DNA from 2 places in the Arthrobacter sp. Y3221160 genome. Region 2 is predicted to be linked to the other one. Evidence: riboswitches for the same ligand, from Rfam matches in the RefSeq annotation. Region 2 holds a riboswitch; the other holds the start of a gene.
What was found. A riboswitch is a leader RNA that binds a small molecule or an ion and turns the genes downstream of it on or off. The one in region 2 is predicted to bind glycine.
Positions count from the first base shown of each region.

Region 1: linked by a shared signal. The riboswitch ahead of gcvH (glycine cleavage system protein GcvH) and the one ahead of gcvP (aminomethyl-transferring glycine dehydrogenase) in region 2 are both predicted to bind glycine.

Region 1 is NZ_JBNHHU010000001.1:2,072,229-2,088,047, forward strand. Features, by position in the region: gene AC5RWG_RS09695 (amino acid permease) at 1-465, shown strand, start outside; gene AC5RWG_RS09700 (zinc metalloprotease) at 575-3,040, opposite strand; gene AC5RWG_RS09705 (peptidoglycan-binding protein) at 3,048-3,854, opposite strand; glycine riboswitch at 4,258-4,359, shown strand; gene gcvH (glycine cleavage system protein GcvH) at 4,796-5,182, shown strand; gene glyA (serine hydroxymethyltransferase) at 5,191-6,501, shown strand; gene AC5RWG_RS09720 (L-serine ammonia-lyase) at 6,511-7,926, shown strand; gene AC5RWG_RS09725 (FadR/GntR family transcriptional regulator) at 7,975-8,688, opposite strand; gene AC5RWG_RS09730 (gamma-glutamyltransferase) at 8,866-10,392, shown strand; gene AC5RWG_RS09735 (YoaK family protein) at 10,389-11,093, shown strand; gene AC5RWG_RS09740 (Nramp family divalent metal transporter) at 11,203-12,510, shown strand; gene AC5RWG_RS09745 (AAA family ATPase) at 12,725-13,759, opposite strand; gene AC5RWG_RS09750 (hypothetical protein) at 14,214-14,387, opposite strand; gene AC5RWG_RS09755 (riboflavin kinase) at 14,636-15,118, opposite strand; gene AC5RWG_RS09760 (NUDIX domain-containing protein) at 15,115-15,657, opposite strand.
Region 2 is NZ_JBNHHU010000001.1:1,763,131-1,778,949, forward strand. Features, by position in the region: gene AC5RWG_RS08190 (DNA-3-methyladenine glycosylase I) at 1-47, shown strand, start outside; gene AC5RWG_RS08195 (universal stress protein) at 193-585, shown strand; gene AC5RWG_RS08200 (DNA-3-methyladenine glycosylase family protein) at 589-1,443, shown strand; gene AC5RWG_RS08205 (aldo/keto reductase) at 1,523-2,434, opposite strand; gene AC5RWG_RS08210 (MFS transporter) at 2,524-3,819, opposite strand; gene AC5RWG_RS08215 (NAD(P)/FAD-dependent oxidoreductase) at 4,192-5,538, opposite strand; gene AC5RWG_RS08220 (hypothetical protein) at 5,795-6,445, shown strand; gene AC5RWG_RS08225 (L-serine ammonia-lyase) at 6,442-7,869, opposite strand; gene gcvT (glycine cleavage system aminomethyltransferase GcvT) at 7,957-9,108, opposite strand; gene gcvP (aminomethyl-transferring glycine dehydrogenase) at 9,124-12,003, opposite strand; glycine riboswitch at 12,175-12,274, opposite strand; gene AC5RWG_RS08240 (mycothiol transferase) at 12,400-12,912, opposite strand; gene AC5RWG_RS08245 (S66 family peptidase) at 13,044-14,093, opposite strand; gene AC5RWG_RS08250 (MFS transporter) at 14,130-15,650, opposite strand; gene AC5RWG_RS08255 (GntR family transcriptional regulator) at 15,748-15,819, opposite strand, start outside.

The DNA.
Region 1 (15,819 bases), 310 kb from region 2:
GGCGTGCCGATTCCGGCGCTCCTGGCCACCGCGGCCGTGGGACTCTTCGGGTTCCTCTCAGCGATCGTCGGTCAGGGCGCGGCCTACTCATGGCTGCTGAACATGTCCGGCCTGTGCGGCTTCATCGTGTGGGCGGGAATCGCCATCTCCCACTACCGCTTCAGGCGCGGCTTTCTGGCGCAGGGCAACAAGGTCAGCGACCTGCCGTACAAGGCCTCCCTGTTCCCCATTGGCCCGCTGCTGGCCTTCGCCATGCTGGTCCTGGTCATCGCCGGACAGAACTACGAGGCCGTGCTGGCCGGGCGGGGCATGGAGGTGCTTTCCTCCTACATCGGGCTGCCGGTCTTCATCGCCCTGTGGCTGGCCCACCGCTTCATCACCAAGTCCAAGATGGTGCCGCTGCTCGAGATGGACCTTCGGTCACCGGAGGACCTCGAGGAGGAACCCGCCCACGCCACACGGTGACCCTGCTGCCCCCGGGCTACCCAGACGGAGCCGGGCACCGGCGGTACCCAAGCGCTGCGGGGCCCCGGCCGTAGCCGCTCGCCACGTTATGGCGGCAACCTGCCCGGTGTCACCCGCTCGGCGCCGGAGCGGGCTCGTCGGCGGGAGTGGGTGCGGGGGCAGGCTCCTGCACGGGGGCGGGTTCAGGTTGCGGCGTGCCGGTGGGCATCGGCGCCGGGGACGTCGTTGCAGTACCGGGGTCGGGCTCTTCGTGCGGCGTCTCCGCGGGGGCCGGCGGCAGGTCGCCGCCGGTGTCCGCCGGAGGCGTGCCGGCCGGGGACTCCGGCCCGGAGGTCTGCTCGGTATCTGACGCCTCATCATCGGTGCCCGTGTCGGCGCTGCCGTCACCGATGGCGGCGTCCTGTTCGATGATGCCGAGGATGCGCATCTTGTAGTCGTTCAGGCGGGCCTGGATTTCGTCCAGGGGAACGTCTTCGAGCGACCGGCCGTAGGCCGCGATCTCTTCCCACAGGGTCGCCAATTTCTCCATGCCTGCGTCGCTGAGCGGGCCGTCGAGGGTGAGGACAAGCTGGCTGGCGAGGGCGTAGGTGAGGCACTCGACGCAGTTGTAGTTGGCCGCGGCCGAAAGGTTTTGGGGGACGACGACGTCGGCCTGGCCGAGGATCAGGACAACCTGGAAGCCGACGGCGACGGCGGTGCAGTCCCGGCAGGAAGCGAAGGCGTAGGCCTCGTTCGTGGCGTCTACCGGCCCGTCTTCGGCCCACACCAGGGCGAAGGCGACGTCGTAGACCACGGATCCGTCCTCAACGTTGACGGCCAGGGCCTGGTTTCCGTCCTCCTCGGGGGCCAGCGGCCGGTCGAACGGGAAGACCCAGGCCGGCGGTGTGCCGGCGCCGGCTTCAGTAACGGTGGTGCCGGAACCGCCGTCGTTCTGTGAAGCCTCAACGGCGTCCGCCACAGCGGTCTCCTGATGCCGGGCCTGCAGCTCGCGGGGAACGAGGACCATCGCCAGTTGCGGATCCTCCGGCGTGGGCAGGTCGGTGCCTGAGGGCCAGGCCGCCACCGTTTGTCCTGCGCCGCCTTCGGCCAGCCCTGCCGGTGACACCGGGGCGAAGGAAGCCGCCGCATCGAACAGGGTTCCGCGTTCGTAGGGCTGCACCGGGCGGTAGGCGCCGTCGTCGGGCCACCAGGCCCAGGCCAGGCCGGCCAGAACGGCTGCGGCGGCGGCCATGGCGGTCACCCGCCGGAGCGGCCGGCCACGGGTTTTCGCCCAGGCCGCCGTGCCAAGCTGGCGGGCCAGGCGCAGCAGGATGTAGGCGATCCCGAGAACGGGAAGCGCGACGGCGGTGATCGCCAGGACACGCACGGCCATGCCGGCGACATCGCCGTCCGAACCGGCGTCGGCCAGCAGCCTTTGCTGGTCCATGATGCTGGCCCAGGCCGTCCCCAGGACCCGGGGAAGCGAGACCACCATCATGGCCAGGCAAAACAGGAGCAGCGGCACCGTGACCAGGACCCAGGCGGTCACGACGGCCCTGGCCCAGGGCTTGAGCAGCTTGGGTTCGGGGTCGGACCACCGCCAGGGCAGCAGCCCCAGCAGGGTGGGCTTGATCCGTTGGAACAGGTCGGGAACCCCGGTGGCGTCGGCGAGGATGTGGTAGCCGTCGAAGCGGACCAGGGGCAGCAGTTGGCGCACCATCTGCAGGATCTGGGTCACCACCACCAGCAGCAGGGCGTCGAAGCCGGTGAGCCACCAGACGCCTATCGTGCCCACCACGACGATGGCGTTGAAGTACAGGCCGCCCAGGTCCGTGCGGAGCCGGCCGCCGCGTCCCAGGCGGTAGGAGTCGGTGACATCGGTGTAGAAGGCCGGCCAGATCAGGTACAGGCCCACGCCCATGGCTCCCGGCGTCGCGCCGCCGCGGCGCGCCCCGGCGGCATGGCCGAACTCGTGGAAGCCGGCCGAGAGGATGGTGATGGCGAACACCAGGAGCAGCAGGCCGGGATTGGCGAAGGCCTGGTGCGTTGCCGAACCGAGGCCCTTGACCATGAGCACCCACCAGCACGCCGCCAGGAAGGCCAGGGTCACGGGCAGGGCGATCAGCGGATGGAACAGGACGGCGAACGGAGCCGTCAGCTTCCGGGTCAGCGCGGGGTCGGTGACCGTGTAGCGGAAGCGCATGCCCAGCAGCGGGCTCGCCTTTTTGACGTCGGGCTGCGAGCCGTCGGCGAGCCGCAGCAGGCCCAGCGGCAGCAGCTGTTTGTCGATCAGGGTCTGCACGTTTCCGGCAGTGATTAGCCTGCCGGACTTCTCACCGGCGTGCTCGGCAATCTGGTCGAGGCTCCGGGAGCCGTCGACGCCCTCCAGAATGGCATACAGGAGCGGGGTGAGCTGGAGCGTCTGGCCGTCCGCGCGCCGGACCAGCGCGGGCGGCTCCCGGTAGCCGGATCCCCGTGCAGGTCCGAGGAGCTGCACGCCGTCGGCCAGCGCCGGGACGTCAATCAAAGGGGCAGCCGACCGGCCGCCGGGCAGCGGGTCACTCGTGGCCGGCGGCCGGCTCGGACTGATGCTCATTCAGGGACTATTGTTCGAGGTCGGACTGCTGGCCGGCGCTGGCCTGGGCGCTGCCGTCAATCTGCTGGTTGATGATGGCGTCCTGCTGCGCCACCGCGACGGCGTTGCTGTCGATCGAGCCGATATTCGCCGCCACCGCGGCGTCGATCGGCGCGGCAACGTTGGCGTTGGCTGCCACGGCGCCGTTGATCGGGGCGGCAATATCGGCGTCCGCGGCCAGATCGACGTTGACGTTGAGCAGGTTTCCGTCGAGGGTCGACCCGAGGCCTTCCGTGACGGATCCGGTGTCGGGCAGGGTCCCGTCCGGCAGGGTGCCGTCGGGCAGCGTCCCGTCCGGCAGGGTCCCGTCCGGCAGGGTGCCGTCGGGCAGCAGCGCCGGAGCAGTTGCCTCCTGCCCGGTGGCCTCCTGGGCAAGGCCGGAATCGCCGACGGCGGCACCCGTCGCGCCAGCGGAACCGGCCGTTGCCCCGGCGTCCCCCACAGTGTCATTGCCCTGGTCGATGGTGCTGTCCTGGGTCGACTCGGCGGTCGCGTCGGCGGTGATGCCCTGATTGATGATGACTCCCTGGTCGGACAGGGCCTGCGCCGTGGAGCCGGACGAGAGGAGGTTGGCCGAGGCGGCGGCATCAATGGGGGCCGCCACGTTGGCGTTGGCCGCGACGGCCAGGTCGATCGGCGCGGCCGCGTCGATGGCCAGGTCGAGATCGGCGTTTAGATCCAGGATGGACGCGACTTCCTTGTCCGGCAGCGCGGTCCCGGATTGGGATTCGAGTTCCTCCGGCGATAGCGGCGTGCGTCCCATGTCGTTGCTCATCAAAATCTCCGTCTCCGGCGCAAAGCGCCATTCGTTCCAACCCGTTGTCGAAACCTGTCGATTCTTGTCAACGGCCCGGCGGTACCGGCGCCTCGGTCATCAGCCTTCCTCTCGACGACATCAACGCAAAGCATACTGATGAATCCATTTATTGTGTAGGCGCCGACGTCCGTCCGCACGCGCAGCGGCGGACACTGCCCTGGACTGGACCGGCAGCGGCGGACGTGGCCCTGAACTGGACCGGCGGGACCGGAGAACGACGGCCGGCGGGACGCGACCTTGGATTGGCCGCCGAATGTGACCTTGGTTAGCGACGCGACCTGATGTCTGGCGGCGGAAATTTGGGATCGCACCGGCACTGTGTGTAGGGTGTGAGGCGAATCACCCACAACTGAATGCCTTTTGAACCGTGGCGGGAGAGTCCTCTCCGCACACCATCCGGGCAGGCGCCGTAGGAGCAAATCCTCCCCAGGAATCTCTCAGGCCCATGTACCGCCGCGGCGAGGCAACTCTGGAAAGCAGCCAGGCAGCAGTCTGGCTCACCGACGGTGCAAGCGGAACACACTCCGCGGAATCTCTCAGGTCAAATACAGAGCGGGGAGGAACCCAATCCCAGCCGAGCCCTCGGGCCGGCCCAATCTTGGAGTTCCTCATGACTTCTGACCTGCAGCGGCGCGTCCTCCGCAGCCATCGCTCAAAGACTTGCTTGCCGGCCCTGGCCCCGCCTTGATCCCCGCCCCGTCGTTCCCCGGCGCCCTGATCCTCGAGCCAAGGAGTCCGGGGATCCGGCGGCCAGCGACCGCTTCATCGAAGCCATGATCGCCGTCCGCACGTGCTTCGCCGCACGAAGCGTCAAGGCGAACAAAACGGGTGCACCACAGGGGCCGAGGCGACCTCCTCTCATCTCCTCAACAAAAAGCGTGTTTAAGAAAGGCATCACAGTGAGCAAAGTCAACGCCGAACTACGATACTCCGCGGAGCACGAGTGGGTGGCCGCCGACGGTTCCGGCCCGTCCAAAATCGGCGTTTCTGCCGTGGCAACCGAGGCGCTGGGCGACATCGTGTACGTGGATCTCCCCGAGGTCGGTACCGTGGTGACGGCCGGCGAGACCTGCGGTGAAATCGAGTCCACCAAGTCCGTTTCGGACCTCTACTCCCCGGTGACCGGCGAGGTCATCGAAGTCAACGGCGACGCCGTGGCCGATCCCGCCGTGATCAACGACGACCCCTACGGTGCCGGCTGGCTGTTCACCGTCCAGGTGTCGGAGGAGGGCCCGCTGCTCTCCGCCGAGGAGTACGCCTCCGCCAACGGTGGTGAAGTAGCGTGAGCGCGGCAATGGCGGCGGTCGCCAGCACCAGCCTGAACGTGGACCTGGGTGTCCTCGATCCGGAAATCGCCGCCCAGATCGACAACGAGCTGCGCCGCCAGCAGTCCGGGCTGGAAATGATCGCCTCCGAGAACCACACCCCCGTCGCCGTCATGCAGGCCCAGGGCTCGGTGCTAACCAACAAATACGCCGAGGGTTACCCGGGGCGCCGGTACTACGGCGGCTGCGAGCACGTCGACGTGATCGAGCAGCTGGCCATCGACCGGGTCAAGGAGCTGTTCGGCGCCGGCTTCGCCAACGTCCAGCCGCACTCCGGCGCCCAGGCCAACGCCTCGGTGATGCACGCCCTGATCAAGCCCGGCGACACGATCCTGGGCCTGAACCTGGCTCACGGCGGGCACCTGACCCACGGCATGAAGATCAACTTCTCCGGCAGGCTCTACAACGTGGCCGCCTATGGCGTCTCCGAGGAGGACCACCGGGTCGACATGGCCGAGGTGGAGCGGCTGGCGCACGAGCACCAGCCGCAGCTGATCATCGCCGGCTGGTCCGCCTACCCGCGTCAGCTCGATTTCGCGGAATTCCGCCGGATCGCCGACGACGTCGGGGCGTACCTGATGGTGGACATGGCACACATCGCCGGCCTGGTGGCCGCCGGCCTGCACGCCAGCCCGGTGCCGCACGCCCACGTGGTCACGTCCACCACGCACAAGACGTTGGCGGGGCCGCGCGGCGGCATCATCCTGACCAACGAGGCGGACATCGCCAAGAAGATCAATTCCGCGGTGTTCCCCGGCCAGCAGGGCGGGCCGCTCGAACACGTCATCGCGGGCAAGGCCGTGGCGTTCAAGGTTGCCGCCTCCGAGGAATTCGCCGACCGCCAGCAGCGCACGCTGGCGGGCGCACGGATTCTGGCCGAGCGGCTGTCGCAGCAGGACGTCGCGGAGAAGGGCATTACGGTGCTGACCGGCGGCACGGACGTGCACCTGGTCCTGGTTGACCTCCGTAATTCCGAGCTGGACGGCCAGCAGGGCGAGGACCTGCTGGCGGCCATCGACATCACGGTCAACCGCAACGCGGTGCCGTTCGACCCGCGGCCGCCCATGGTCACCTCCGGCCTGCGCATCGGCACGCCGGCGCTGGCCACCCGCGGCTTCGGCGACGAGGCGTTCCGCCAGGTCGCGGACATCATCGCCGAGGCCCTCATCGCCGGGCCGGCCGCGGACCTGTCCGGTTTGAAGGCCCGGGTGGAGGCACTGGCCCAGGCGCACCCGCTCTACCCGGACCTGGCACCGGTTTCCGCAACCGAAGGGCGCTGAGGAGCCATCATGGCCGTGGGCGTCTTCGACCTCTTCACCGTGGGCATCGGTCCCTCCAGTTCGCACACCGTCGGTCCGATGCGGGCGGCCGCGGTCTTTGCCGGGGAACTGGTGTCAACCGGCGTGCTGGACCGGGTCGCCGGCCTGCGGGTGGACCTCTACGGGTCCCTCGCGGCCACCGGCCGCGGCCACGGCACGTTCACGGCGGTGATGCTCGGGCTGGAAGGTTTCCAGCCCGAGCAGATCCTGCCGGACGACGTCGAAACCCGGCTGGCGGAGATGGCCTCGACCGGCGAACTGCAGTTGGGCGCGCGGGTCGAGGGCTCGGCCGGACGGGTCCTGGACTACCGGGTCGAGGACATGGTTCAGCACCCGCTCACCGTGCTGCCCCGGCACACCAACGGGATGAAATTCCAGGTGACCGACGACGCCGGCGCGGTCCTTCACGAGGCGACGTTCTTTTCCGTGGGCGGCGGCTTCGTGGTCCGCGACGGCGAGGAAGAAGCGGCGGCCCGGGAGCCGGATGCCGCCCAGGCGACGCTCCCCTACCCCTTCCGGACGGCGGCGGAACTGCTCGAACACTGCCGCAACACCGGCCTGGGCATCAGCGACATCATGATGCTCAACGAGAAGGCCTCGCGCTCCGAGGCGGAGATCCGTGCCGGCCTGATCCACATCTGGCAGGTGATGGAGGACTGCAAGGACTCCGCCATCAGGCGCGAAGGTGTCCTGCCCGGGGGGCTGAACGTCCGACGACGGGCGCCCGCCTGGCATGAGCGGCTGCGCAAGGAGGACAAGGACCGGGACCACAAATACTGGCAGGAATGGGTCAACCTGGTAGCCCTGGCGGTGAACGAGGAGAACGCCTCGGGCGGCCGCGTCGTCACCGCACCGACCAACGGGGCGGCCGGCATCATCCCCGCCGTCATGTTCTACGCCACGCACTACGCGCCGGGCATGGACAAGGCGACGCAGGCGGACAAGGAAGACGTCATCGTGAAGTTCCTGCTGGCCGCCGCCGCCGTCGGGGTCCTCTACAAGGAGCAGGCCTCCATCTCCGGCGCCGAGGTCGGCTGCCAGGGCGAGGTGGGTTCCGCGTCCTCGATGGCCGCAGCGGGACTGGCCGAGGTGATGGGCGGCAGCCCCGCGCAGGTGGAAAACGCCGCCGAGATCGCCATGGAGCACAACCTGGGACTGACCTGCGACCCGATCGGCGGCCTGGTGCAGATCCCCTGCATCGAACGCAACGCCATCGGCGCCGCCAAGGCCGTGAACGCGGCCAAGATGGCGCTGTGGGGCGACGGGACGCACCGCGTCTCGCTGGACGAAGTCATCATCACCATGCGCGAAACCGGCAAGGACATGAGCTCCAAGTACAAGGAAACCGCGATGGGAGGCCTGGCCGTCAACGTCGTCGAATGCTAGGCGACCCCGCTCCGGCGAAAACTCACAGGCGGCGGTATTGCCCCGTATTCACTGTCCCTTTTCGGTATGGCCCTTGATGTCGATCAGGTGCTCCTCCATGGCATCGAAGGCCCCGTCTCCGTCGCGCGCCAAAACAGCCTCAAAAATGCGGCCGTGCCACATCACAGAGCTCCGGACGCGCTCCAGCGTCAGGAATTCGTCGGCACGCGAGGGTGCCATCAGGTCATTGGACATCGCCAACAATTCGGTCAGCAGTGGATTCAGGGAGAGCCGCGCCAGTTCCGCATGAAAATCCAAGTCGAGTTTTCTCAGCTCGGCGTTCGAAGGCTGGGGGCGGGCCGCCTCTTTGGTGGCGGCATCGAGGATCGACCGCAATTTGGAGACCTGGCCCCGTGCCCTGATGGCCGCCCGCTTGGCGATCCCCGGTTCGATGACAAGGCGGAGATCCATGACGTGATTCATCGGGTCTCCGGCACCGGTGCTGCCGGTCAGCGACGAGGAGCCGAACGCCAAAAGCGGTTCGTCGGCTACGTAGGTGCCGCTGCCGGGGCGGCGGTACAGCAGCCCGACAGCCTCGAGTTCGCGCAGGGCTTCCCGCACCGTATTTCTGGACAAGCGGTAATTCTCGGCAATTTCCCGTTCGCTCGGAAGTTTAGCTCCGGGGCTGAGGGTGCCGTCCTCAATCCGGGTCCGAATTGCCTCGGCGAGGACGTCTACGCGATCGCTGAATACCAATAAGGGCTCCTGCCTCAGGCTCCGCATATTCGTCCTCTCTGTGGGTACCGGTGAGCGGGTTTCCCCCTGACCGCAAAAGTTCCGGCAATTAAAAGTGTATTTCCCGGCGCCACACCTTGTGGTTTAGTGACTCACCTCACTATGCTACCCAAAGTGGTCCAACCACCCTACCGGTTCTGTGCACTAGCAGAGGAAGCCCTAGCAATGAATCAAGCAGCAATCTCGACGCCGCACCACCTGGCCACGGAGGCCGGGTGGGCCGTTCTTCAGTCAGGCGGAAGCGCGGTCGACGCGGCCATCGCCGCGGCCGCCGTCCTGTCCGTCGTCTACCCGCACAACTGTTCCATCGGTGGCGATTTGGTCGCGCTGGTGAAGGAACCCGATGCAGAGCCCGAGTGCGTGCTTGCCGTAGGCCGAGCCCCCGGTGCCGGCCGCCTGGCGGACATGAGGGATCGGTTTGGCGAGAAGATGCCGGCCCGGGGACCGGCGACCCTCACGGTTCCCGGAGCCCCCGCGGGCTGGCAGCACCTGCACGAGCGGTACGGGCGGCTGGATCCCTCGACCCTGCTCGAAAGGGCGGCGGAACTCGCCGGCGGCTATCAGCTGTCCCGGTCGGTGACGATGGCAGCGGTCAAAGCAGCAGCTGCCGGAGGAATAAGTGCCGAACTGGTCTCCTCGTTGTTTGGTTCCTCGTTTGAGCCGGGCAAGCGCGTGTCGAACCCGGCGCTGGCGGAAACGCTGCGCCGCATGGGTTCGGCTGGGTTTCAGGAGTTCTACCGGGGCACGACGGGCGAGTCACTGCTCTCGTTCATGCAAGGCCACCGCGCCGAATTCAGTGCCGACGACTTCGCATCGGTCGTTCCGGTCACGGCCGCGCCGCTGTCCCATCGCGGCGAAAGCCACACCGTGTACACCAGCCCGCCGCCCACCCAGGGCTTCGCGCTGATCCGGCTGCTGGAGAACCTGTCTGCGACCACGGGCCATGCGGTGACATCGCCGGATGTCGTCGAGGCCATGCAGGTCAATGCCCGGATCTGCAACCACCTCCGGGACAACATCCTCAGTGAAGACTCCGAACCGTACTTCTACCGCGATTACGGCCTGGAGGACCTGCCCTCATCCGAAACCCCCGCACTGGCCTCGGCCCGGGCCGACGGAGACACGATCGGAATTTCGTGCGTCGACAGCACGGGACTGAGCGTGTCCTGGATTCAGAGCCTGTACTCGTCCTTCGGCTCGTACCTGATGGATCCGGCTACCGGCGTTATCCTGCAGTGCCGGGGCTCAATGTTCTCGCTGAACGACTCGCAGCCGAACGCCTTCCGGGGCGGAGCCATGCCGCCGCACACGCTGATGCCGGTCATGGTGACCGATGAGCAGCAACGCATCCGCTACATTCAGTCGACCATGGGCGGCAAGGCCCAGCCGCAGATCCACGCCCAGGTATTGCTGAGGCAGTGGGCGGGCGAATCGCCGGCGTCTGCGCTGCTGGGCCCGCGCTGGATGATCGTGCAGGACGACCAGGGTGCCGATGTGGCCGTCATTGAACAGTCCGTGGATGCCGGGGCGCGGGAGCAGTTGGCCGCGAGCCTCGGCCGGACCCGCATGGAGCCGGACTTCACCGACGGGCTGGGGCACATGCAGCTGGTCACGGTGGATTCCGCCGGCGCTCCGGTGGCGGCCAGCGATCCCCGATCGGACGGATCCGGACGCTACGGACCGCTCGGATGACGCTGACGGAAAAGCGTCCGGCAAAGAGTGCCCGGCGCGGCTGGCTGCTTCCCGATCCGCTCCTCTTGACGGTGCTCTCGTTCGGCACGGGCTTCCTGGATGCCCTGACCTACCTCGGACTGGACCGCATTTTCGGTGCCAACATGACCGGAAACCTGATTCTGGTGGGGATCGGACTGAGCGGGGACTGGGCCGAATTGATCCACCCGCTGGTCGCCCTCCTCGCGTTCTGCGTCGGATGCATGGTGGCGGGCCTGTGCAACAGGCTGCTGGAGGCAAAGAAGCGGGGATCACCGGCCCCGCGGATGCTGTTCCTCACCACCGGGGTGCTCCTGGCCGTGAGCACCGCCCTCGCTTTCATAAATGGGGGCGGATCTTTGGGACTGGTCATCACCGCCCTCATCGGGGTGGCCATGGGTTGCCAGAGCCTCGCCGCGAGACTTCTGGCGGTCCCCGAGATTAACACCGTGGTCGTCACCTCCACCCTCTCGCAATTCTTCGCCGAGGCCGGAGCGGGCCGAACCTGGCGCAAACGGCGTGTTTCGGCGCGCCAGCTGGCAGCCGTGGGAAGCATGCTGGGCGGCGCCATCGTCGGTGCGGCCGTCGTACCCTTTGCCGGCCTCACGGCCCTCGCCGTTCCCACCGCCCTGGTTCTCCTGATGGCTCTTTTCTGCCGGCGGCTGGAACCCCAGGCGTCCTGACACCTGCCCGCTGCGAGCCCGATCGAGAAAGGGGAAAGATCCAGAGGCTTCCCTGACGGAACAAGCCTCACGTCGATTGCACCAATTCTTCCAAGAACAGGAAATCCAAATGTCTGAGTACAACGCGCCAACCGGAGCGGTGAACCACGCCGACCGGATTGACGACGACGGCGGCAAGCCCGCCAAATGGAAAATTGTCGGCCCCGGGCTCGTCGTAGCGGCCACCGGCGTGGGGGCAGGGGACATGGTCGCCACCCTGGTGGCCGGCACCCAATTCGGTTACCAGCTCTTCTGGGCCGTCATCGTCGGTGTCATCATGAAGATCGTTCTGGTCGAAGGCGCCGGACGCTACACCCTGGCTACCGGCAAGACCATCTTCGAAGGCTGGCTGACGCTCGGCCGCTGGACCACCTGGTACTTCGGCCCGTACATCATCATCTGGGGCTTCGTCTACGGCGCCACCGCCACCTCCGCGGCAGCGCTGCCGTTGGCCGCCATGTTCCCGGTGCTCCCGCTGTGGGCGTGGGCCATCCTGAACAGCCTGGCCGGCTTCGTCATGATCTGGTTCGGCAAATATGCCACCTTCGAGAAAATCACCGCAGTGCTGGTCGGCATCATGTTCGTCACCGTCGTGGGCCTGGCCATCATTGCCGTTCCCAACATCCCCGAAATGCTCAAGGGGCTGATCCCCTCGATCCCGGCCGAAGGCGGCCTCCTGTCCACCCTGGCCCTCGCCGGCGGCGTCGGCGGCACCATCACGCTGGCAGCCTACGGCTACTGGCTGCGTGAAAAGGGCTGGTACACCCCAAAGTGGATGCGTGTCATGCGCATCGATAACTCCATGGCCTACGTCATGACCGGCATCTTCGTCATTGCCATGCTGATCGTCGGCGCGGAGGTCGTCCGCTCGGCCGGAGTCTCCATCAGCGGGAGCGATGAAGGCCTGCTGGATCTGGGCAACGTCCTCAACGATCGCTACGGCGAGGTCGTCGGCACAACCTTCCTGATCGGCTTCTGGGCGGCGTCGTTCTCCTCCATCATTGGCGTCTGGAACGGTGTGTCCCTGATGTTTGCCGACTTCTGGGGCCACATGCGCAAGAAGCCCTCCGGCCATCCGGACACCCGTATTGGGGGCAAGTACTTCAAGTTCTATGTGCTCTGGCTGACCTTCCCGCCCATGCTGCTGTTCATCATGGGCAAGCCGATCGCGCTGATCCTGGCCTACGGCGTCCTCGGCTCGCTGTTCATGCCGTTCCTTGCCCTGACCCTGCTCGGCCTGCTCAACGGCAGCCGCGTGCCCAAGGCGTGGGCCAACCGCCTGCATACCAACATCGCGCTGGGCATCTGTGCCCTGCTGTTCGGCGTCCTCGGTATCCAGCAGTTGGTCAAGTCAATCGCCCCGCTCTTCGGCGGCTGACACCAGGGTGGGGTGACTCAGCGGCTGCACAGCCCCGCCGCAGCGTCCGGCAGCGTAGCTGGCCTGGCCACCACTGCGGTCCCGAGGCAAGGACGCCTCGGCAGCCATGTAGAGAAGTTATAGGTACGGAAGGCCCGCAACGTCGCGGGCCTTCCGTCTCCCTTTGGTGATGCTCCGGCAGCTGGTTGTTCGGATCGCAACCGCTGTTTGCCGGTCAGGCCAGCCAGCGACGCCAGCGTGACTGCTCCGGTTCCGGCGTTGGTTCCGGCTCCGGCTCCTCGCCCAAGGCCAGCGCGGCCTCGACGATGTCGTCCTCGGTGAGCGTCATGACGGCCTCACGATCGAGCGCATCGAGGCTTCGTTCCTCGTCCAGCGACAGCCGCAGCGCCTGGCGGTTGAGCGACTGCTCGAACAGCGTGCGGGCGAACCGTGCGTTGCCGGAGTCCTCGCCCGCGTGGAGCCCGGTGAAAATGCGGCGCAGCATCTGGTCCGCACCCGACTCCAGCGTGTACTCGTGTTGGGCCAGCATCTGGTGGAAGATCGTCTGGAGTTCGTCGATGGAGTAGTCGGGGAACGTGATCTCACGGGCGAATCGAGAGCGCAGTCCGGGGTTCGAGAGCAGGAAGGACTCCATCAGCTGCGGGTACCCGGCCACGATCACGACCAGGCGGTGGCGGTAGTCCTCCATCCGCTTGAGCAGGACCTCGATCGCCTCGGGGCCGAAGTCCGCCCGGCCGTCCTCCGGGGCCAGCGCGTAGGCCTCATCGATGAACAGGACGCCGTCCAGCGCACGCCGGATCACCCGGTCCGTCTTGATGGCGGTCGCGCCGACGTACTGCCCCACCAGGCCCGAACGGTCGACCTCGACCAGGTGGCCTTTCTGCAGTAGACCGACCGCGCGGTACATCTCGGCCAGGAGTCGCGCCACGGTGGTCTTGCCCGTGCCCGGGTTTCCGAGGAACACCAGATGCTGTGATGTAGCCACCTCCGGCAGGCCGTGCGCCTTACGGCGGGCCTGGACCTGGAGCAATGCGACGAGGGCCCGCACCTGTTCCTTCACGGTCCCCAGTCCGATCAGCGTATCGAGTTCGGCCTGCACCTCGGACAGCGGCCGGGCCGGCCCGGGCCTCGCACCGATGCGATCGCCGATCAGGTCGTCGACGCGCTCCGAACCGTGCAGCTTGAGCTGATCGGCCAGATGGCCGATGCTTTCGCGCAGGTCGTCGAGCGGATTGCGGCTGGGAGCCATGCACCCACTGTAGTACCCGGTTCCCGACCGTGGACTTGATTCACTAGTATGAGCGAGAGCTTATACAAGTACGTGAATAACCAGTGGGCGATGGAATTCGCGTTCCATCAGGGCTACTTACTGTCCCGTTTGAGGATCCTCCAACACTCCACTCCCCCGATGTCAGTCTCCGCTCAGCAACGGCCCCGGTCGACATATTCACGGTTATCGGCGTCGAACAACGGGAACTACAATGAACGCAAAACCTTCCGGCACCCCACACGATCAACCGGTTTCGCAGTCGGGATTTAGGCGGTCAGGGAATCGGATCCCTCGCCTCCCAGCGAAACAAACGGAAGCACCAACCCCTGACAGTTCTGCAGGAAGTGCTGGCGCTTCCGATATCTTCAGAACCCTTGGGATTCACACGCCAGCTGCCTGTTGAAGGTTCAGCTGTCTGGCTTGGGGTGGTTGCTTATGCGTTGCGCGTGGACGCGGCCCTGAAGATCTGGTTCGTAGTCATCCGGTAGCGGAGGCCGTCGGGCAGTTCCTGCGGCGTGACCCAAACCTGGTGTCCCTGGGACGCTTCAAACATTTGGCGCGGGCCGTCGGCGTCCGCGGCGATCCAGAGCACGGAAGAGTCAGGCATGGCGTCTTCGACGAAGCCAGTTCTGATGACTTGGCCGTCGTGCCAAATTTCTACCAGTGCGTTGATCAACAGGCTCCAAGCCCCGTGTTTGCTGGGCGTAGCTTGGTTGCGTGCCAAGTGGCTCACGGGGACTTGGGCGGCAGCGGCTGCGCCCGTTTGGGCCGGCAGCCGCCACTGCCGGCGGGTAAGAGGTGCGGCCGTGAACCGCTGGTCCGATGCGGCGCCTTCGGATTGTCGCCTGTGATCACTCACGACCAAAATCCCTCGCCAGCACCCAGGGCCCAGGAACGCGCGCTGTCCACGTCGTCCCTGATCTGGGTTACCAGTTCATCGGTTCCGTGGAACCTGCGCTGGGGGCGTATATAAACGTGCAGACTCACCATAACGATGCGACCGTACAAGTCACCGGTGTAGTCCAGAAGGTGAGCTTCCAGCAGGCGCGTTCCTTTGCGGTAATACGTCGGGCGGCGCCCCACCGAGACAGCGGCAGCATGTGTCTCGCCCAGCCTTTCCGGCCCAAGGCAGACAGTGCCCGCCCAGACACCGTCCCGGATTTCCCCGTTCGGCACGGAGATGTTAGCCGTGGGATAACCAAGCTCCCGGCCGCGGGCATCACCACGCTCAACTACGCCTTCGAGCCGGACGGCGCCGCCGACTCGAGCCCCAACGACGGCGGCCGGCAATAAGCGACTGGCGCCGGAAGAGGCGCTCACTTTGGTAAGGGCTTTCATTGACTCACTCGCTGATCTAGCTGCTGTTGGGTCATTGAGATGACCCGTGGCTGCGGTGCCGGGACGGTAGCGGGGCAATGGCCGGTTGCGTCGAGCACTTCGTCCAGCCAAGTGACCTGATTAGTAAAGCGCTTTGCCTTGTGCGGGGCAGTCCACCGGTAGGAGTCGTGTTCCCAGTTGGTTCTTAACCGCCGGCGGGATGTCAGGGCAGTAAAGGTGTGAACCAGCCAGGGATTTCCCGAGCCATTTTTGAGCACCAGAACCGGTCCCTGCCGGAGGTCTAGGAGGTCTTTGGCCTGCAGCCCCGTTTCTTCAAATAACTCTTCAAGTGCCTGCTGTTCGGGCGTTACCCCGGCTTCCACAAAGCCCGTGATGCAGTGCCAAAGGCCACTGTCGTGGCCAACCTGACGGTTCCTTCTGAACAAGGCAATCCTGCCCCGCCATTGGACGACGGCAGCGATGACAACGTGGGCCGCAGGGATGCCATTTTCAGCGTCAGAGGAACACCTGACGCCAAGGGATCGGTTGATCGTGCTCATTTCCTCTCCTCGCACGGGTAATCGCTGCCTTGGCGGTAAACCGGGTGGGTGTTTGGAGTCGGGCGCGGGTGCAAGGCTGGTCCTTCGCACCGCCGGTCGCGACCGACGCCTGTGCGTCGAGGCCACTCACACTTTCGCAAGTGCGCCCGCCCTTTTCTTGAG
Region 2 (15,819 bases):
ACTTGGTGGACAGCCACCGCCGCGGCTCCTCCGGCGTCTGGAACTGACACCGGCTTTCACAATCACTTCACGCATCCGCCGCACCGTGGGATGCGTGCCACAATGATGTGCACCCGCTGCCTTCGGGGGAACCGGACGTGCATGTTCGACCTGGAGCCGGCACCGCAGGAGTTATCCGGTAAGGAGAGCACGTTGACGATTCTTGTTGCCTTCGCCCCGCGTCCCGAGGGCCGTGCGGCCCTGAGCAAGGGCATTCAAATGGCCACGCAGAACAATGAGAAGCTGGTGGTCGTCAACGCCAGTCCGGGCGGGGCGCAGAAGGACGAGTCGTTCTCGGACGCCCACGACGCGGCCTGGGTGCAGCAGGAACTGTACAATTCCGGCCTGCAGGCAGAGTTCAAGCAGTATGTCCGCGGCAAGGACGCCGTGGACGAGATCGTGGAACTGGTTGACGAGCTCTCGGTCTCGCTGCTGGTCATCGGCCTGCGCCGGCGCTCCCCGGTGGGCAAGCTGATCATGGGCAGCACCGCCCAGGAGATCCTGCTGACCGTCGACTGTCCGGTCCTGGCGGTCAAGGCCCGCTGACCCATGCAGGCCGGCCTGCCGCTGCTTCCGCCGTTCGACTCCCCGGCCGCGCTGGCTGCCCTGGCCGCCCATGCGGTACCCGGCCTGGAAACCGTCGACGTGGCCGCGGGCACCTGCACCCGCCTGTTCAACACCGGCACCGGGCCGGTGCCGGTCACGGCCACCCTGTCGCCCGACGCCGTCGAGTTGGACGTCGGCAGCGACTCCCCCGCCGCCCTGAGGGAGATTACGACGGCGGTGCGCGGCTGGCTCGACCTGGACCTGGAACCGGAGCGGGTGGCGGCGGCCTTGGGCACCGACCCGGTGCTCGGGCCCCTGCTCGCCGACCGCCCCGGGCTGCGGATCCTTGGGTACCCGGACGGCTTCGAAGGTGCCGTCTCCACCGTGATCGGCCAGCAGGTCTCGCTCGCCGCGGCCCGCACTTTCACGGCCCGGCTGGTCGCTGCCTTCGGCCCGCGGACCGGCACCGGCCTGGCGCTCTTCCCCACTCCGGAGGCCCTGGCCGCCGCCGGCCCCGACGCCCTCCGCGAAGCCGTCGGCCTGACCGGCGCCCGCGCCCGGACCGTCCAGGTCCTGGCCGAAGCCTGCGCGGACGGGCTGGACCTCTCTCCGGATACGGACCACGCAGACACCCGCCGCCGCCTGCTGGCGCTGCCCGGCATCGGCCCGTGGACGGTCGAATACCTCGCCATGCGGGCGCTGCACGACAGCGATGCCTATCCCGACGGCGATCTGGTGCTGCGGCGGGCCCTCGGAGTGAAAACCGCGGCCGAGGCCCGCGCGCTCGGCCGGCCCTGGTCGCCGATGCGGGCCTACGCCGTCTTCCATCTCTGGACCGCCTCGGCGTACCTGCCTTAGCAAAGCCCTGCACCGGCGGCCCGTGCAGGGGCGAAAGCGGCGATTCCTTCCGGCCGCTTCGGCTCCGGGGCGTGCACCCTCATCCCCGGGCCGTAGAGCCTGCCTGCTCGATGCGTTCCAACAGCTCCGCCGGCAAACGGACCTGCGGCGCCTTGAGGTTGGAGCGCAGGTGTTCCGGTTTCACGGTGCCGATCACCGCACTGGAGACCCCTGGATGGCTGAGCACGAAGGCCAGGGCGATCTCGCTCGCGGAGAGGCCGTCGACGTCGTTGATGAACCGGTATTTCCGGCCTTGCACAAACTTGTGCCGGTGGTTCTTCAGCGCCCGCAACAGGTACCAGACGTCGCTGGGGCCGGTGATCTTGAAGATGTCGCGCGAGTAGAGGGTCTGGGCCAGCGGTGACTTGAGCTTGACGCCCACTCCGGCTTCCTGAGCCTCGGAGATCACCGGCGCCAGGGACCGGTCCACGATGTTGTATTCCAGCATGAGGGCGTCGAAAATGCCCAGCTTCAGCGCCTTCGCTGCCCCGCCTCGGCCGGTGGAGACGCCGAGCGCCCCGACCTTCCCCTGTTCCTTCAGCTTCAACACGGTGTCGATCGCGGGACCGGCCGGACGGGGGAAACCATGGAAGTGCAGCAAGGGCAGGTGGTCCAGCTGGAGCCGCCGCAGGCTGCCGTGCACGCTCCTTTCGATGGCCCGGGCCGAGTAATCCTTCACATTCCGGTTGTTGATCCAGTGGGATCCGACTTTTGTGGAGATCACGAGATTTTCGGTGCGGCCCTTGAGGAGCCGGCCCAGCCGCTCTTCGGCGTTGCCGCGGCTGTAATTCGGGCCGGTGTCGAAGGCGGTGATGCCGCCGTCGAGCGCCTGGCCGATCAGATGCGCCGCCTGCCGTTCGGGGAAAGCCTTCATGCCCCAGTACCCGCCGGCCCCAAAACTCAGTTCCGAGACGTGCAATCCCGACCGTCCGAGTGCGCGCTTTTTCACCATGTGCCTTCCTGCAACTACAAATCTAACCATTCACCAAGCTACCCGAGGCGGCTCGCCGGCCCTGCCCCGGACCGGTCGGGCCAGGCAGGTCAGCGCACGACGCCGGCGCGGTTGCCGTAGGCGCGGAGGGCGACGGCCAGCCCCGAGCACAGCAGGTATCCGGCGCCCACCAGCAGCCAGCCGGTATCGAAGCTGCCGGTGGCCTCGAGCAACAGGCCCATGAGCAGCGGACCGGCGGCGAAACCGGCATACATCCCCATCGAGACAATCCCGGAGGCTGCTCCGACCCGTTCGGCCGGAACCACGCGCATCACCCCGGCGATCACCACCACGTTGGTGCCCAACACGGTGGCCCCGTGCAGGACGACGCCCACCCAGAGCAACGCCGGGATTCCGAGCGACCCCGCGGCCAGGAACGCCCCCGCTCCGCCGAGCGCCCCGATGCCGAGCAGGATGAGCAGCGTGGAGGCCCGCACGCCCTTGGCCATGCGCCGCCCCCACAGCACCCGGGAGGTCACCCCGACGACGCCGGAGACGCCGGCTGCCACGCCGCCCATGACCAGGCTGAAGTCCAGTTCCCGGACCGTGAACAGCGGCAGATAGACGTTGGTGGCCTGCATGCCCAGGCCGGACAGCAGTGCGTAGCCGGCGAACAGCCAGACCGAGAGCGGGAACCGGGCCGGCGCGCCGGCGCCCTCGGTTTGCTTCGTGCGGCCCGGCGGGGCGGTCGGGGCGCTTGCGCCAGGTGCGGCCGGGGCATCGGCCGCCGGGGTGGCGGAAGGCGCCGCGTGGGCGCGAGGCCCCTTCGCCGCCGTCGTTTCGGTGCCCCGTTCCGGGAGTTGGCGCAGGCCGTAGAGCAGCAGCCCGACGGCGACGACGGCCGCCAGGGCAGTGGCGCCTTGCCAGCCGGCCCAGAGCGCGGCGACGGGGAAGAACAAGCCCGAGAACAGCTGGCTGCCCTGAACGCCGGACTGCTTGACCCCGATCCAGCCCGGGCGCTTGGGCGCCGGAACCTGGGTCATGATGATCCGGTTCGTGGTCGGGTTGGAAATGGCCTGCGCGGGGCCGGCCAGCAGCGCGGCAATCACCAGGACCAGATAGTGGTGGGACAGCGCGGCGACCACCAGGGCCACCGCCGTGCCGGCGAAGATCAGGATCAGCTGGGCGCGGCTGGAAATCCAGTCGCTGAGTTTGCCCAGCCACATGCTGGAGACCGCGGCGCTGGCGAAAATGGCCGTGGCCAGCAGGCCGAATTGGCCCTCGCTGATGCCCAGGTCGTCAATGACCAGCGGGCTGACGGTGCTCAGGCCGTAGTTCAGCAGCGGGCCGACGCCCATGGCGCAGGTCAGGACGAAAAGCAGTGCGCCACTGGGGTGTTTGGACATACTGCTCTCCTCGCTGCCCGGGTCGGGCTCCGTCCAGCAGGCTACTCCCCGCGCCGAACTTCCGGCGGCAGGCTTCGCAGCAGAAGGGTCTCCCGCCGTAACAATGGAGAGTTGGCTCACGTTTGACGGCGCCGGCTGGACTCGGCCGCCCTCGTGGTGCCAGGACGGACGCGGGAGGGCGCGGGCAGGGGGCTTCCGCACCGCCGGCGGGCAGTCGCGGAGCCACCGGCGGCGACCCGGCACCAACTCAGCCGGCAGCCCGGGCCAGCGCCCTGCTGGCGGCCTGCCCCACACCCTGTCTTCTTGCGCGGGGCCCGCCTGCTTGCCCGGGGCCCGCCTGCTTGCCCGGGGCCCGCCTGCTTGCCCGGGGGCCTACGTCCGGCCCTTCTGCGTGCCGGCGTGTGCCTCCACGAAGGCGCGGCGCGGGTGCTGGGTCGCGCCCATCGATGTGATGTCCCGGCCGCCGAACACCAGCGGGCTCCAGCCTGCCAGCAGGCGCCACTTATGGATCCAGGTGGGCAGCGCCAAGGCGTGGTAGCCCATGGCGGCGTACCAGGCGGGCTTGCCCTTTAGCTCGTAGCCGAAGATCTTCGCGGCGCCCCGGCCGACGCCGTAGGTCGCGACCGTGCCCAGCGATTTGTGCCGGTACTCGGCCGGCGGCCGGCCTTGCACGGCGTTGACCACGTTTTGGGCGAGCAGCTTGGCCTGGCGGACCGCATGCTGGGCGTTCGGCGGGCAGTAGGCCGGCTGCTTCTCCGCTTCCAGATCGGGTACCTGGGCACAGTCGCCGGCGGCCCATGCGCCGTGCACTACCTGGCCGGCATCGTCGATGACCTGCAGCCGGGCGTTGGCGTTCACGTGTCCCTTCGGGCCGCGCGGCACGTTCGTGTCGTCCAGCACCGGGTTGGGCTTCATGCCGGCCGTCCAGATGATGAGACCGGCCGGGATGCGCTCGCCGGTACTGAGCTCGGCCACCGAGTCCTCGCAGGACGGCATGGTGGTGTTCAGCCGCACGTCGATGCCGCGCTGGCGCAGTTGGTCCAGGGTCCACTCCGAGAGATTCGGCCCGACCTCGGGGGCCACCCGGTCCAGCGCCTCGACCAGCACCCAGCGCAGCTGCGAACGGTCCAGCTCCGGATGCGCGTCCACGGCGAGCTTGGACAGGTCGCTCAACTCGGTCAGGGCCTCGACGCCGGTATAGCCGCCGCCGACCACCACGAACGTGAGTGCCTTGGCCCGTTCCTCCGGGTCGCTCGTGCCGGCGGCCAGCGCCACGTTGTCGAGCACCTTGTCACGGCAGTAGATGGCCTCTTCCACGGTCTTGAACCCGATGCCGTGCTGCTCCAGCCCAGGCGTGGGGAAGGTCCTGGTGACCGCACCGACGGCGAAGACCACATGGTCGTAGGCCACCGAAGATTGGTCGCCGCCGAGCTCGAGCAGCCGGGCGTTCTTCGCCTGGACGTCCAGTGAAACCAGCTTGCCGCGGACGATGTCCACCTTCTTCAGCGCGCTGCGGAGGTTGACCGTGACGATCCGCGGTTCGATTTCTCCGCCGCCCACCTCCGGCAGCAGCGGCTGGTACGTCATGTAGGAGTTGGGCTCAACCACCGTGATCCGTGCCGACGACGGTCCCAGCCGCTTGCGGATTCCCCAGGCAGTATAGAGGCCGACGTAGCCGCCGCCCAGGATGAGTATGTGGGGCGTCGCTGAATTGGTCATGGTCCAGGTTTCCTCCCTGTTTGTCGACAGTGATTCGGTGGTCCTGGTGCATCCTTCGCCGGCAGGTGCGGGGCCGGCCTGCGGCCAGACTAGCACCGCCCCAGACGCAGCTGAACCCTCGGTCGGGCCCCGCTTCCGGCAGGGCCGCATTCGCCGGCCCGCTCCCCCGGCGTGCCCTGCGCGCCGGGCGCACGCGGCTGCCTACAATGTGCTCAGGTGCCCCTATTCGTGGGGCTGTCGTTGGGGAGTAGGAAGCGTGGAGGCGGCTAAGCACACCGTGCGCGGGCGGTCGCTCCGCACCTACCGCCGGGCCCGCGCCACGCTCTGCGGCGTCATGGTTTTCTGGCTCTGGCTGCTGCTGGGAGCCGCGGCCTTCGTGACCGGCCTGTTTGATTCCCCCGCCAAGGTTTTCCTGGCCATGTATGCCGGCGCCGTTGCCGTGTTGGTCTCCATCCCGGTCGCCTTGCTCGCGGCCATCCTGATGGTGCTCAACCGGCCCGAGGCGGGTGGCCGGCGCCGGGCTGCCGAACGGCTTTCGGCCGCGGCACGCGCCGCCGGCCCGGCGATCTCCGCCCTGCCATGGGCGGAGGCCGCGGGTCGTGCCAAGGAGTTGGGCGGCAAGATTGCTCCCGCTTCGCGCAGGATTGGCGCTGCCGCCAAGTCCGGTACGGGGCGGCTGCGCGCCGGTGCCGGACAGTGGCGCGGCGTCGCGGGCCACCGGCCGGGGACACCGCGTGCGCCGCAGCCCGCACCTACCCGGCCGCAGCCCGCCGAACGCCCGTCCGCCGACCTGCTCGGTGCCCGAAAGCCGGTCGTCCCGCGCCGGCCGCCGATGCCCCCGCGGCGTCCCGCGGGCCCGCCGGCCGTGCGCCCGTCAGGACAGGACCTGGAGGACGTGGCCTCCTAGCACTCCACGACGTTGACGGCGAGGCCGCCGGTGGCGGTTTCCTTGTACTTGTCGCTCATGTCGCGGCCGGTCTCGCGCATCGTGATGATGACCTCGTCCAGCGACACCCGGTGCGTGCCGTCCCCCATCAGCGCCATCTTGGCCGCGTTCACGGCCTTGGCGGCACCGATGGCGTTCCGTTCGATGCACGGGATCTGCACCAGCCCGCCGATCGGATCGCAGGTGAGCCCCAGGTTGTGCTCCATCGCGATTTCGGCCGCGTTTTCCACCTGGGCCGGAGTTCCGCCGAGGATTTCGGCCAGTCCCGCGGCAGCCATCGACGAGGCTGAGCCGACTTCGCCCTGGCAGCCGACCTCGGCGCCGGAGATGGAAGCCTGCTCCTTGTAAAGGACCCCGATGGCACCGGCGGTCAACAGGAACTTCACGACCACCTGCTCCTTGTCCTCGCGGCTGGCCTGTTCCATGCCGGGTGCGTAGTGCGTGGCGTAGAACAGCACGGCGGGGATGATGCCGGCGGCCCCGTTGGTGGGCGCGGTGACCACCCGCCCGCCCGAGGCGTTCTCCTCGTTCACCGCCAGCGCCACCAGGTTGACCCATTCCTGCCAGTACTTGTGGTCCCGGTCCGGGTCTTCCTTGCGCAGCCGCTCATGCCAGGCGGGGGCCCGACGGCGGACGTTGAGTCCGCCGGGCAGCTCGCCCTCGCGGCGGATGGCCGAGTCCTTGCACTCCTCCATCACGTTGTAAATGTGCACGAGTCCGGCCTCGATCTCTTCCCGCGGGCGGGAGGCCTCCTCGTTGAGCATCATGATGTCGCTGATGGCCAGGCCGGTGCTGCGGCAGTGCTCCAGCAGCCCCGCCGCCGTGCGGAACGGATAGGGCAGCTGCTGTTTGGAGGACTCCAACTCCTCCCGGGCGGCTTCCTCCTCGCCGCCGCGGACAATGAAGCCGCCGCCCACGGAGAAGAAGGTGGCTTCGTGCAGAATCCGTGCCTCGCCGTCGTCGCTCGATTCCAGCACCTGGAACCTCATGCCGTTGGTGTGCCGGGGCAGCACGGTCAGCGGGTGCAGCACCATGTCCTGCACCCCGTAGTTCAGGGGCCGGGCGGCGGCGCCGGGCAGTTCCGCCCCCAGCCGCAGCCGGCCGGACGCGGCGATGTCTGCCAGCCGCTCCTCCACCTGGTCGGGCAGGATGTGCTCCGGTTCGAAGCCCTCCAGCCCCAGCAGCACGGCGGTGAACGTCCCGTGCCCGCGACCGGTGGCGGCGAGGGAGCCGTACAGGTCCACGCGCAGCCCGTTAACCCTGTCGAGCAGGCCGGCGTCGGCCACCTCCCGCACGAACGCGGAGGCGGCCCGCATCGGGCCGACCGTGTGCGAGCTGGAGGGACCGATGCCTACGGAGAAAAGGTCGAAAACGCCTACGGCCATGTCATCCCTTTCCTGTTTGAGTGGAGAGGTGCGGCGGCGCCGTCCCCGCGGCCGCGGGGACGGCGGCACCCTGAAAGCGGGTGAGGACTACTTCTCCCGCCGGTAGAACGGCAGCCCTACAACCTCGAACGGTTCGGGCTTGCCGCGCAGGTCGATGTCCACTCTGGTCCCGGGTTCGGCATACTCGGCGTCCACGTAGGCCAGAGCCACCGGATAGCCGAGGGTGGGGCTGGGCTGGCCGGAGGTGACCTCGCCGATGGTCCGGCCGTCTTTCAGCACCGGGTAGTGGGAGCGGCCGGCGCGCCGGCCAAGCCCCTTGAGTCCCACGAGCTTGCGGGCCGAGCCCTTCTCCTTCTGCGCCTCGAGGGCGCCGCGGCCCACGAAGTCGCCGTCCTTCTTCAGCGCCACCACGCCGCCCAGGCCGGCGTCGAACGGGCTGGTCTCGAGGGTGAGCTCGTTGCCGTACAGCGGCATGCCCGCCTCCAGCCGAAGCGAGTCGCGGCAGGCCAGCCCGGCCGGCAGCAGGTCGGCGCCCCGCCCGGCTTCCAGCAGGGCGTTCCAGAGCGCGGCCGCGTTGGTATTCGGGACGTAGATCTCGAAGCCGTCCTCGCCGGTGTACCCGGTCCGGGCCAGCAGCAGCTTCAGCGGCGCCCCGGACACCGTGAAGTCCACCTCGTCGGCCGCGTAGTACTTCATGTCCCGCACCGTGCCATGCTGGTTGGCGGGCACCAGCTGGAGCAGGATTTCCACGGACTTCGGTCCCTGCACTGCCACCAGCGAGGTCTCGGCCGTGGCGTCCTCCACCGTGGCGTCGAAACCTTCGACCCGTGCGGCGAGTTCCGCGGCAACCGTCGGGGCGTTGCCGGCATTGGGCACCACCAGGTAACGGTCCCCGTGCTGGTCGGCGGGACGCCGGTAGATGATCAGGTCATCGATGATGCCGCCGTCGGCGTTGCAGATCAGCGAATACTTGGCCCGGCCCTCGGTGACGGCGGAGAGCTTGCCGACGAGTGCGTAGTCCAGGAACTTCCCGGCCTCCGGGCCGGTGACCCAAACTTCGCCCATGTGGGAGAGGTCGAACAGGCCGGCGCTGTTGCGCACGGCGCGGTGCTCGGCCAGTTCGCTGCTGTACTTCAGCGGCATCATCCAGCCGCCGAAGTCGGTGAAGGAGGCACCCAGCCGCTCGTGTTCCTCGTAGAGCGCGGTGTGGCGGGGCATGGTGGTGGTCTCGGTAGTCATGCGGTGCTGACCTCTCTAGTTCTCGAAGGCTTCGGGCGGCGGGCAGCTGCAGATCAGGTTGCGGTCGCCGCCGGCGCCGTCGATCCGTCCCACCGGGGCGAAGTATTTGTCCACTTGCAGGCCCGGTACCGGGAAGGCGGCCTGCTCCCGGGTGTACGGCCGGTCCCAGTCGGAGCTGACCACGGCGGCGGCGGTGTGCGGGGCCAGGCGCAGCGGGCTGGCGTCGAGCGGGAAGTCGCCGGCGATCACCTGGTCGATTTCGCCCTTGATCGCGATCATCGCGTCGATAAACCGCTCAATCTCCGTCAGGTCCTCGGACTCGGTCGGCTCCACCATCAGGGTGCCGGCCACGGGGAAGGACAGGGTGGGCGCGTGGAAGCCGTAGTCGATCAGGCGCTTGGCCACGTCCTCGGCGGTCACCCCCGACTTGGCGGTGAGTTCGCGCAGGTCCAGGATGCACTCGTGCGCGACCAGCCCGTCGTTGCCGGTGTAGAGCACCGGGAAGTGCTCGTTCAGCCGGGCGGCGACGTAGTTCGCGGCCAGCAGGGCGCTCTTCGTTGCCTCGGTCAGGCCCTCGGCCCCCATCATGGCCACGTAGGCCCAGGAGATCGGCAGCACGCCGGCCGAGCCGTACTCGCTGGCCGAGACGGGCACGCCCTTGCCTTCGTGTTCGGCCAGCGCGGCGTTGCCCGGCAGGAACGGCACCAGGTGTTCGGCCACCGCTACCGGCCCGACGCCGGGGCCGCCGCCCCCGTGCGGGATGCAGAAGGTCTTGTGCAGGTTCAGGTGGGAGACGTCGCCGCCGAACTTGCCCGGCTGCGCGAGTCCTACCAGCGCGTTGAGGTTGGCCCCGTCGATGTACACCTGCCCGCCGGCGGCATGGACCGCCTCGCAGACGTCGCGCACGTCGGCGTCGTACACGCCGTGCGTTGACGGATAGGTGATCATGATGGCCGAAAGCGAGTCGGCGTTCTGGTCGATCTTCGCGCGCAGGTCGGCGTGGTCGATGGTGCCGTCCGGTGCCGTGGCGACCACGACAACCTTCATGCCGGCCAGCACGGCCGAGGCGGCGTTGGTGCCGTGCGCGGAGGCGGGGATCAGGCAGACGTCGCGCTGGTCGTCGCCGTTGGCCAAGTGGTAGCGGCGGATGGCGAGCAGGCCGGCGTATTCGCCCTGCGAACCGGCGTTGGGCTGGATGGAGACGCCGGCGTAGCCGGTGATCGCCGCGAGTCGTTCCTCCAGATCGGTGATCAGCTCGCGCCAGCCGGCGGTCTGGCTGGCCGGGGCGAACGGGTGGATGGACGCGAATTCCGGCCAGGTCATCGCCTCCATTTCCGCTGTCGCATTCAGCTTCATGGTGCACGAGCCCAGCGGGATCATGGTCCGGTCCAGGGCCAGGTCTCGGTCAGACAGCCGGCGCAGGTAGCGCAGCATCTGGGTCTCGGAGCGATGGCTGTGGAACACCGGATGGTCCAGGTAGGAGGAGCTGCGCAGCAGCTCCTCCGGCAGCTCGAAGCCGGCGTTCCCGGCCGTTTCGGCGGTCTTGCCGGCGGCGTCCTCCACGCCGAAGGCCTCCGCGACCAGGGCGAGGTGCTCCGCCGTCGTCGTTTCATCGGCGGAAATGCCGACGTGGTCGGCGTCGATGCGGCGCAGGTTCACGCCCTTGGCCTCGGCGGCGGCGGCGATCTCGGCGGCCTTGCCCGGAGCCTTCACCGTGAGGGTGTCGAAGAACCGGTCTGCCGCCAGCGCATACCCGGCGCCGGTGAGCACGCCTGCCAGCGTGCGGGCGGCCTCATTGGCGTGCTGCGCGATCGCCTTCAGGCCCTCGGGGCCGTGGTAGACGGCGTACATGCTGGCCACGACGGCCAGCAGTGCCTGCGCGGTGCAGATGTTGGAGGTGGCCTTCTCGCGGCGGATGTGCTGCTCGCGGGTCTGCAGCGCCAGGCGGTAGGCGGGGCGGCCGGCGTCGTCCTTCGAGACCCCCACCAGGCGGCCGGGCAAGGAACGCTCCAGCCCCTTGCGGACGGCCATGTAGGCGGCGTGCGGGCCGCCGAAGAAGAGCGGCACGCCAAAACGCTGGGTGTTGCCGACGGCGATGTCCGCGCCCTGCTCGCCCGGCGGCGTGATCAGGGTCAGCGCCAGCAGGTCGGCGGCCACGGTGACCAAGGCGCCGCGCTCCTTGGCCTGCGCGATGACCGGAGCCTGGTCAAACACCCGGCCGGAGGCTCCCGGCTGCTGCAGCACGATGCCCGAGATGTCGCCGTCCGGCAGGCCGGCGGAGAGGTCGGCAACCTCTACGTCAAAGTCCAGCGCCTCGGCCCGGCCCTTGACGACGGCGATGGTCTGCGGCAGCAGGTCCGCGTCCAGCACGGTCTTGCCGGCGGACTTGGACTTGTTGGACCGGCGCATCAACAGCACGGCTTCGGCCACTGCGGTGGCTTCGTCCAGCAGGGAGGCGTTGGCGATCGGCAGCGCGGTGAGGTCCTGGACCATGGTCTGGAAGTTCAGCAGCGCCTCCAGCCGGCCCTGCGAAATTTCCGGCTGGTACGGGGTGTAGGCGGTGTACCAGGCCGGGTCTTCCACCACGTTGCGGCGGATCACCGGCGGCGTGATGGTGTCGTAGTAGCCCTGGCCGATCATCTGCACGGCCGTCACGTTCTTCGCGGCGAGGGCGCGCAGGTCCCCCAGGACCTGGGACTCGCTGCGGGCGGCGGGCAGCGCCAGCGGTTCCTGCTGGCGGATGTCGGCGGGCACGGCCGCGTCCACCAGCTCGTCGATGCTGCCGTAGCCCAACTGCTTGAGCATGGTTTCCGCGTCGTTCCGGCGCGGACCGATGTGTCGGTCGGTGAAGGAGGCGCTGCCGGGCCGGGTAGCGCTGGTGGACTTAGCCGTCATGTGAGGAACTCCAGTTATCCCCGGCTGGGCTGACCATGCCGGTAGTGAAGGGTTCCTCCCCACTCTGTGACTGAACCTGAGAGATTCCGCAGGCTGTGGCCCAAGGGGCCGCCTCCTGCTTGCACCGTCGGTGAGCCGGTCCTGAACGGTCCGGCTGCTTTCCAGAGTTGCCTCTTCGCGGCGGTACAGGGGCCTGAGAGATTCCTGGGGAGGTATTGCTCCTACGGCGCCTGCTGACTGGTACCCAGCAGGACTCTCCCGCCGCATGTCGAAGGCTGTATGCAGTTGTACTGACTCCTTGAATGGTAGTCCAGCGGCTGGCGCGCAACAAGGCGGCGACGCCCGACGGCGCGGCTTGCGGCCGCCGCGGGGGCGCCGGAACCCGCGTGGCCGCCGCTAGGCATCGGTGCGCGAGAGCATGCCCTTCACGTAGGCGGCCTGTCCGACGTGCTCCAGGCAGTCGTCCAGGACGCTGACCAGCCGCACCCCCAGGCTGACGTGCGGGTCCCACCGGGTGTCCACGATCCGGTCCAGGTCATCCTCGCTCAGTCCGGCCAGATACTCCAGGGTGCCGGCATGGACGTCGTCGTAGTAGCCGCGCAGCAGGTCGGCCGATTCGACCCGGACGGCCGCCACCTGCTGCGACGTGTGGCCGTAGCCATGGTCCTTCCGGGGCAGCGGCAGGTCGAACCGCTCCGCCCAGCCGGTCAGCCAGTACTGGTCCGTGCCGGCGACATCGGCAATATGGTCGTCCTGGATGCGCGTGAGATGCCAGATAAGCCAGGCAATCGAGTTGCTGTCACCGCCGGGCCGGGCGGCCAGTTGTCCGGCGTCCAGCCCGTCCAGCACGGAGTGGACGCGCTCCTGGATCCTGCCGTAGGCATCTGCGAGCAGGTCGTTGAACTTCATGGCGCCTCCCGCCGGTCGACTGTGGCGCCAGCTTACCGGCCGGGGCCACGGCGAGGAATGCGTGCCTGCCCGCAGGCGCGGGGACGCTCACGCAGCCGCGCATCCGTCGCCCGGACCGCCTGCCTCAGCGGTCAACTGTAATCGGCCGTGATGGTTCGATCCCGGCCATTGAGCCGCATTGTCCCGCCGTAGGGCACGATCCATTGCGGACGGGTATGGCCGAACGGGACTCCGATGCAGACGACGGCGTGGTCGTTGTAGCGCTTTATCTCGGCGAGGACTGCATCGCGTTGCGCGGCGCGGAGCCGGGCACGCTCCTCCGCTGGCGGGACGGTATCGTGACTGCTCACCGGAGGCCGGGCGACGAGCACTCCTTCCACCGCCGAGAGGACGCCCCGTTCCCCCAATGCCCGGACCCATCTCTTGACCCACGCTGCCGGAGGCAACTCCTCACTGGTTTCAACAATCAGGATCGACCCCTCGAGGGCTACCAGGGGCGGCAGCCGATCGGCCATGGCCAGCTGATCGATGACTTCCAGGCACCCGCCCCAGGTGCGGCCGGTCGCTTCCCGCTCGGGCCCCGCCCACGTCCACGGCTGCGTGGGTTCCCGTTCACCGAAGTTGACAAGGGCTTGTGGCGTCAGCCAGTCCGGCCCGAAGTCCTCGGACTCGCCTGGGTCAACAATCTCCAGCTCACCGCCCTTAAAGAGCGCTGCCTTCAGCGACGCGAGGTGCTGGTCGTCAATGTGCGGCCCGGCTCCGAGGTGCACCTGGGTCGAGCCCCCGTAGTAGCCTGCTATCCCGACCGACCACAGCCAGTTCAAGAGGTTCGTGTTGTCGCTGTAGCCCATGAAGATCTTGGGGTTCGCGGCGGCGAGACCGGCGTCCAGATGGGGAATGAGGGCTACCTGGTCGTCGCCGCCGATGGTCGCGAGGATGGCCCGGATGGCCGGGTCGGACAAAGCGGCGTGCAGATCCGCGGCGCGTTCCGCGGCGGAAGCGCCAAGCTTCCGGGTCGTCGGGTATTCCACAGGGACCAGTCCCGTTTCGGCGCTGAGTCGACGCATCGCCTGCTCGTGGACATCCGGCGCGAACCCGGGGGCAGCAAAGGACGGGGAGAGAATCGCGACCCGGTCACCGGGCTCAAGCTTGGGCGGGGACACAAGGGCATGGCTCGGCATTTCCCCATCCAACCACGCGCTGTGCCTCAGCGGCCGCTATCCATCCCGGGCCGAATCCTCCAGATAGCGGGGCCGGCCCACGATGACCAGGCCCACCGCCAGGATGAGCAAGGCACCGCCCAGCAGGCCGAAGGAAGCACCCCAGCCGCCGCTGGCCTCGCGCAGCAGTCCGAACATCAGCGGGCCGGCGCAGGCGACCGTGTAGCCGATGCCTTGCGCGAACCCGGAGAGCAGCCCCGCGCCGGCCGTGGTGCGGGTCCTGAGGTTCACCAGCAGCAGGCCCAGCGCAAAGGTGCCCTGGCCGAGCCCCGCCAGGGTGATCCACAACCAGGTGCCGAACGAGGGTGACAGCAGCAGCCCGGCGTATCCGGCCGTGTAAAAGCCGATGAACAGCAGGCCCAGGCCCAGGGGATTGCGCAGCCGCCCCGCGATCAGCGGCACCAACAGACTGGTGGGCAGGCCCAGGATGGCGTAGTAGGCCAGCATGGTGCCCGCCGTCGGGGGCAGCATCCCGCTGTCCACCAGCAACGGCGGCAACCACGTGAACATGGCAAACGTGTTCGACAAGGTCCCGGCGAACACCAGAGCCAGGCCCCAGGCGACCGACGAGCGCCAGACACGGACCGACGTCGTCCCGACGGAACCGGCCTCAGCTCCCGCTGCGGGCTCCGAGGCTTCCGCAACGGGCGGCCCGTCGGCTCCTGCGGGGCCGGCCGCAGGCCCGGGGACGGTCACCGCCCCGGGGCCGGCAGCGCCGGGGCCGGCAGCACCGGGGCCGACTCCCGTACCGAGACTCACGGCAGGCCCGGAACCGGCCGGCTGCCGGGCGCTGCCCTCATCCGGCGGGAGGATGTCCAAGCCGCCGGGCCGGTAGGGCTGCAGCACCAGGCGCGCGGTGCGGCGGCGCCAATGTTCCGTCCACGCGGTCATCAGCCACGGCACGAGGGCGGCCGCGCTCACGGCCGCCCACACTCCGATCGAGAACCGCCAGCCGGCAGCCTGCTCAAGCGGCACGGCAAGCAGCGGGCTGAGCGCCGTACTGGCCGCCAGCAAGGTCACGTAAAGCGCGGTGATGAGGCCGATCCGGTCCGGGAAATAGCGCTTCACCAGCGGCGGCAGCAAAATGTTGCCGATCCCGTAGCCAACCATGGTGAGGCCGGACAGGACCAGGAACGCCGGCACGTCGGAGGCCAGCGCACGGCCCAGTTGGCCGACGGCGGCCATGCCCAGTGCCACGAGCAGCAGTGCTTCCATGCCGATCCGGCGCATCAGCAACGGAACTGCGAACCCGGCAGCGGCGAAGGCGGCGGTGGGCAGCATGCCCAGCACACCGGCGGAGGCCGTGCCGAACGGCAGATCCGCGGCAATATCCGCCAGCACCGGCGACACGCCGGAGACGGCCAGCCGCAGGCTGAGCGCCAGCAGCAGGACGCCGACGAGCACGGTCAGCCGGCCGGCAAACGGGGCAGGCCGCCGCGGGGCGGGGCTGGCACCCTGAGGCGGTGGGGAATCCGGGCTCGGTGGGGCGTCGGCGGTCAGTTGTGCGGGCGAGGGCAAGCGTGGTCCATGGGTCGAAAGGCCGGGCGGGCGGCCGGGATCAAAACCGGCCGGGAATCACTTTATCCCGTCGCGGCCCGGCTGCCCGGCAGGCGGGCTAGGAACCCTCCTGGCCCAGCCCTTCGGCGAGGATCCAGAATGTTTGGCGCAGCCGCTCCACCGCCGCCTC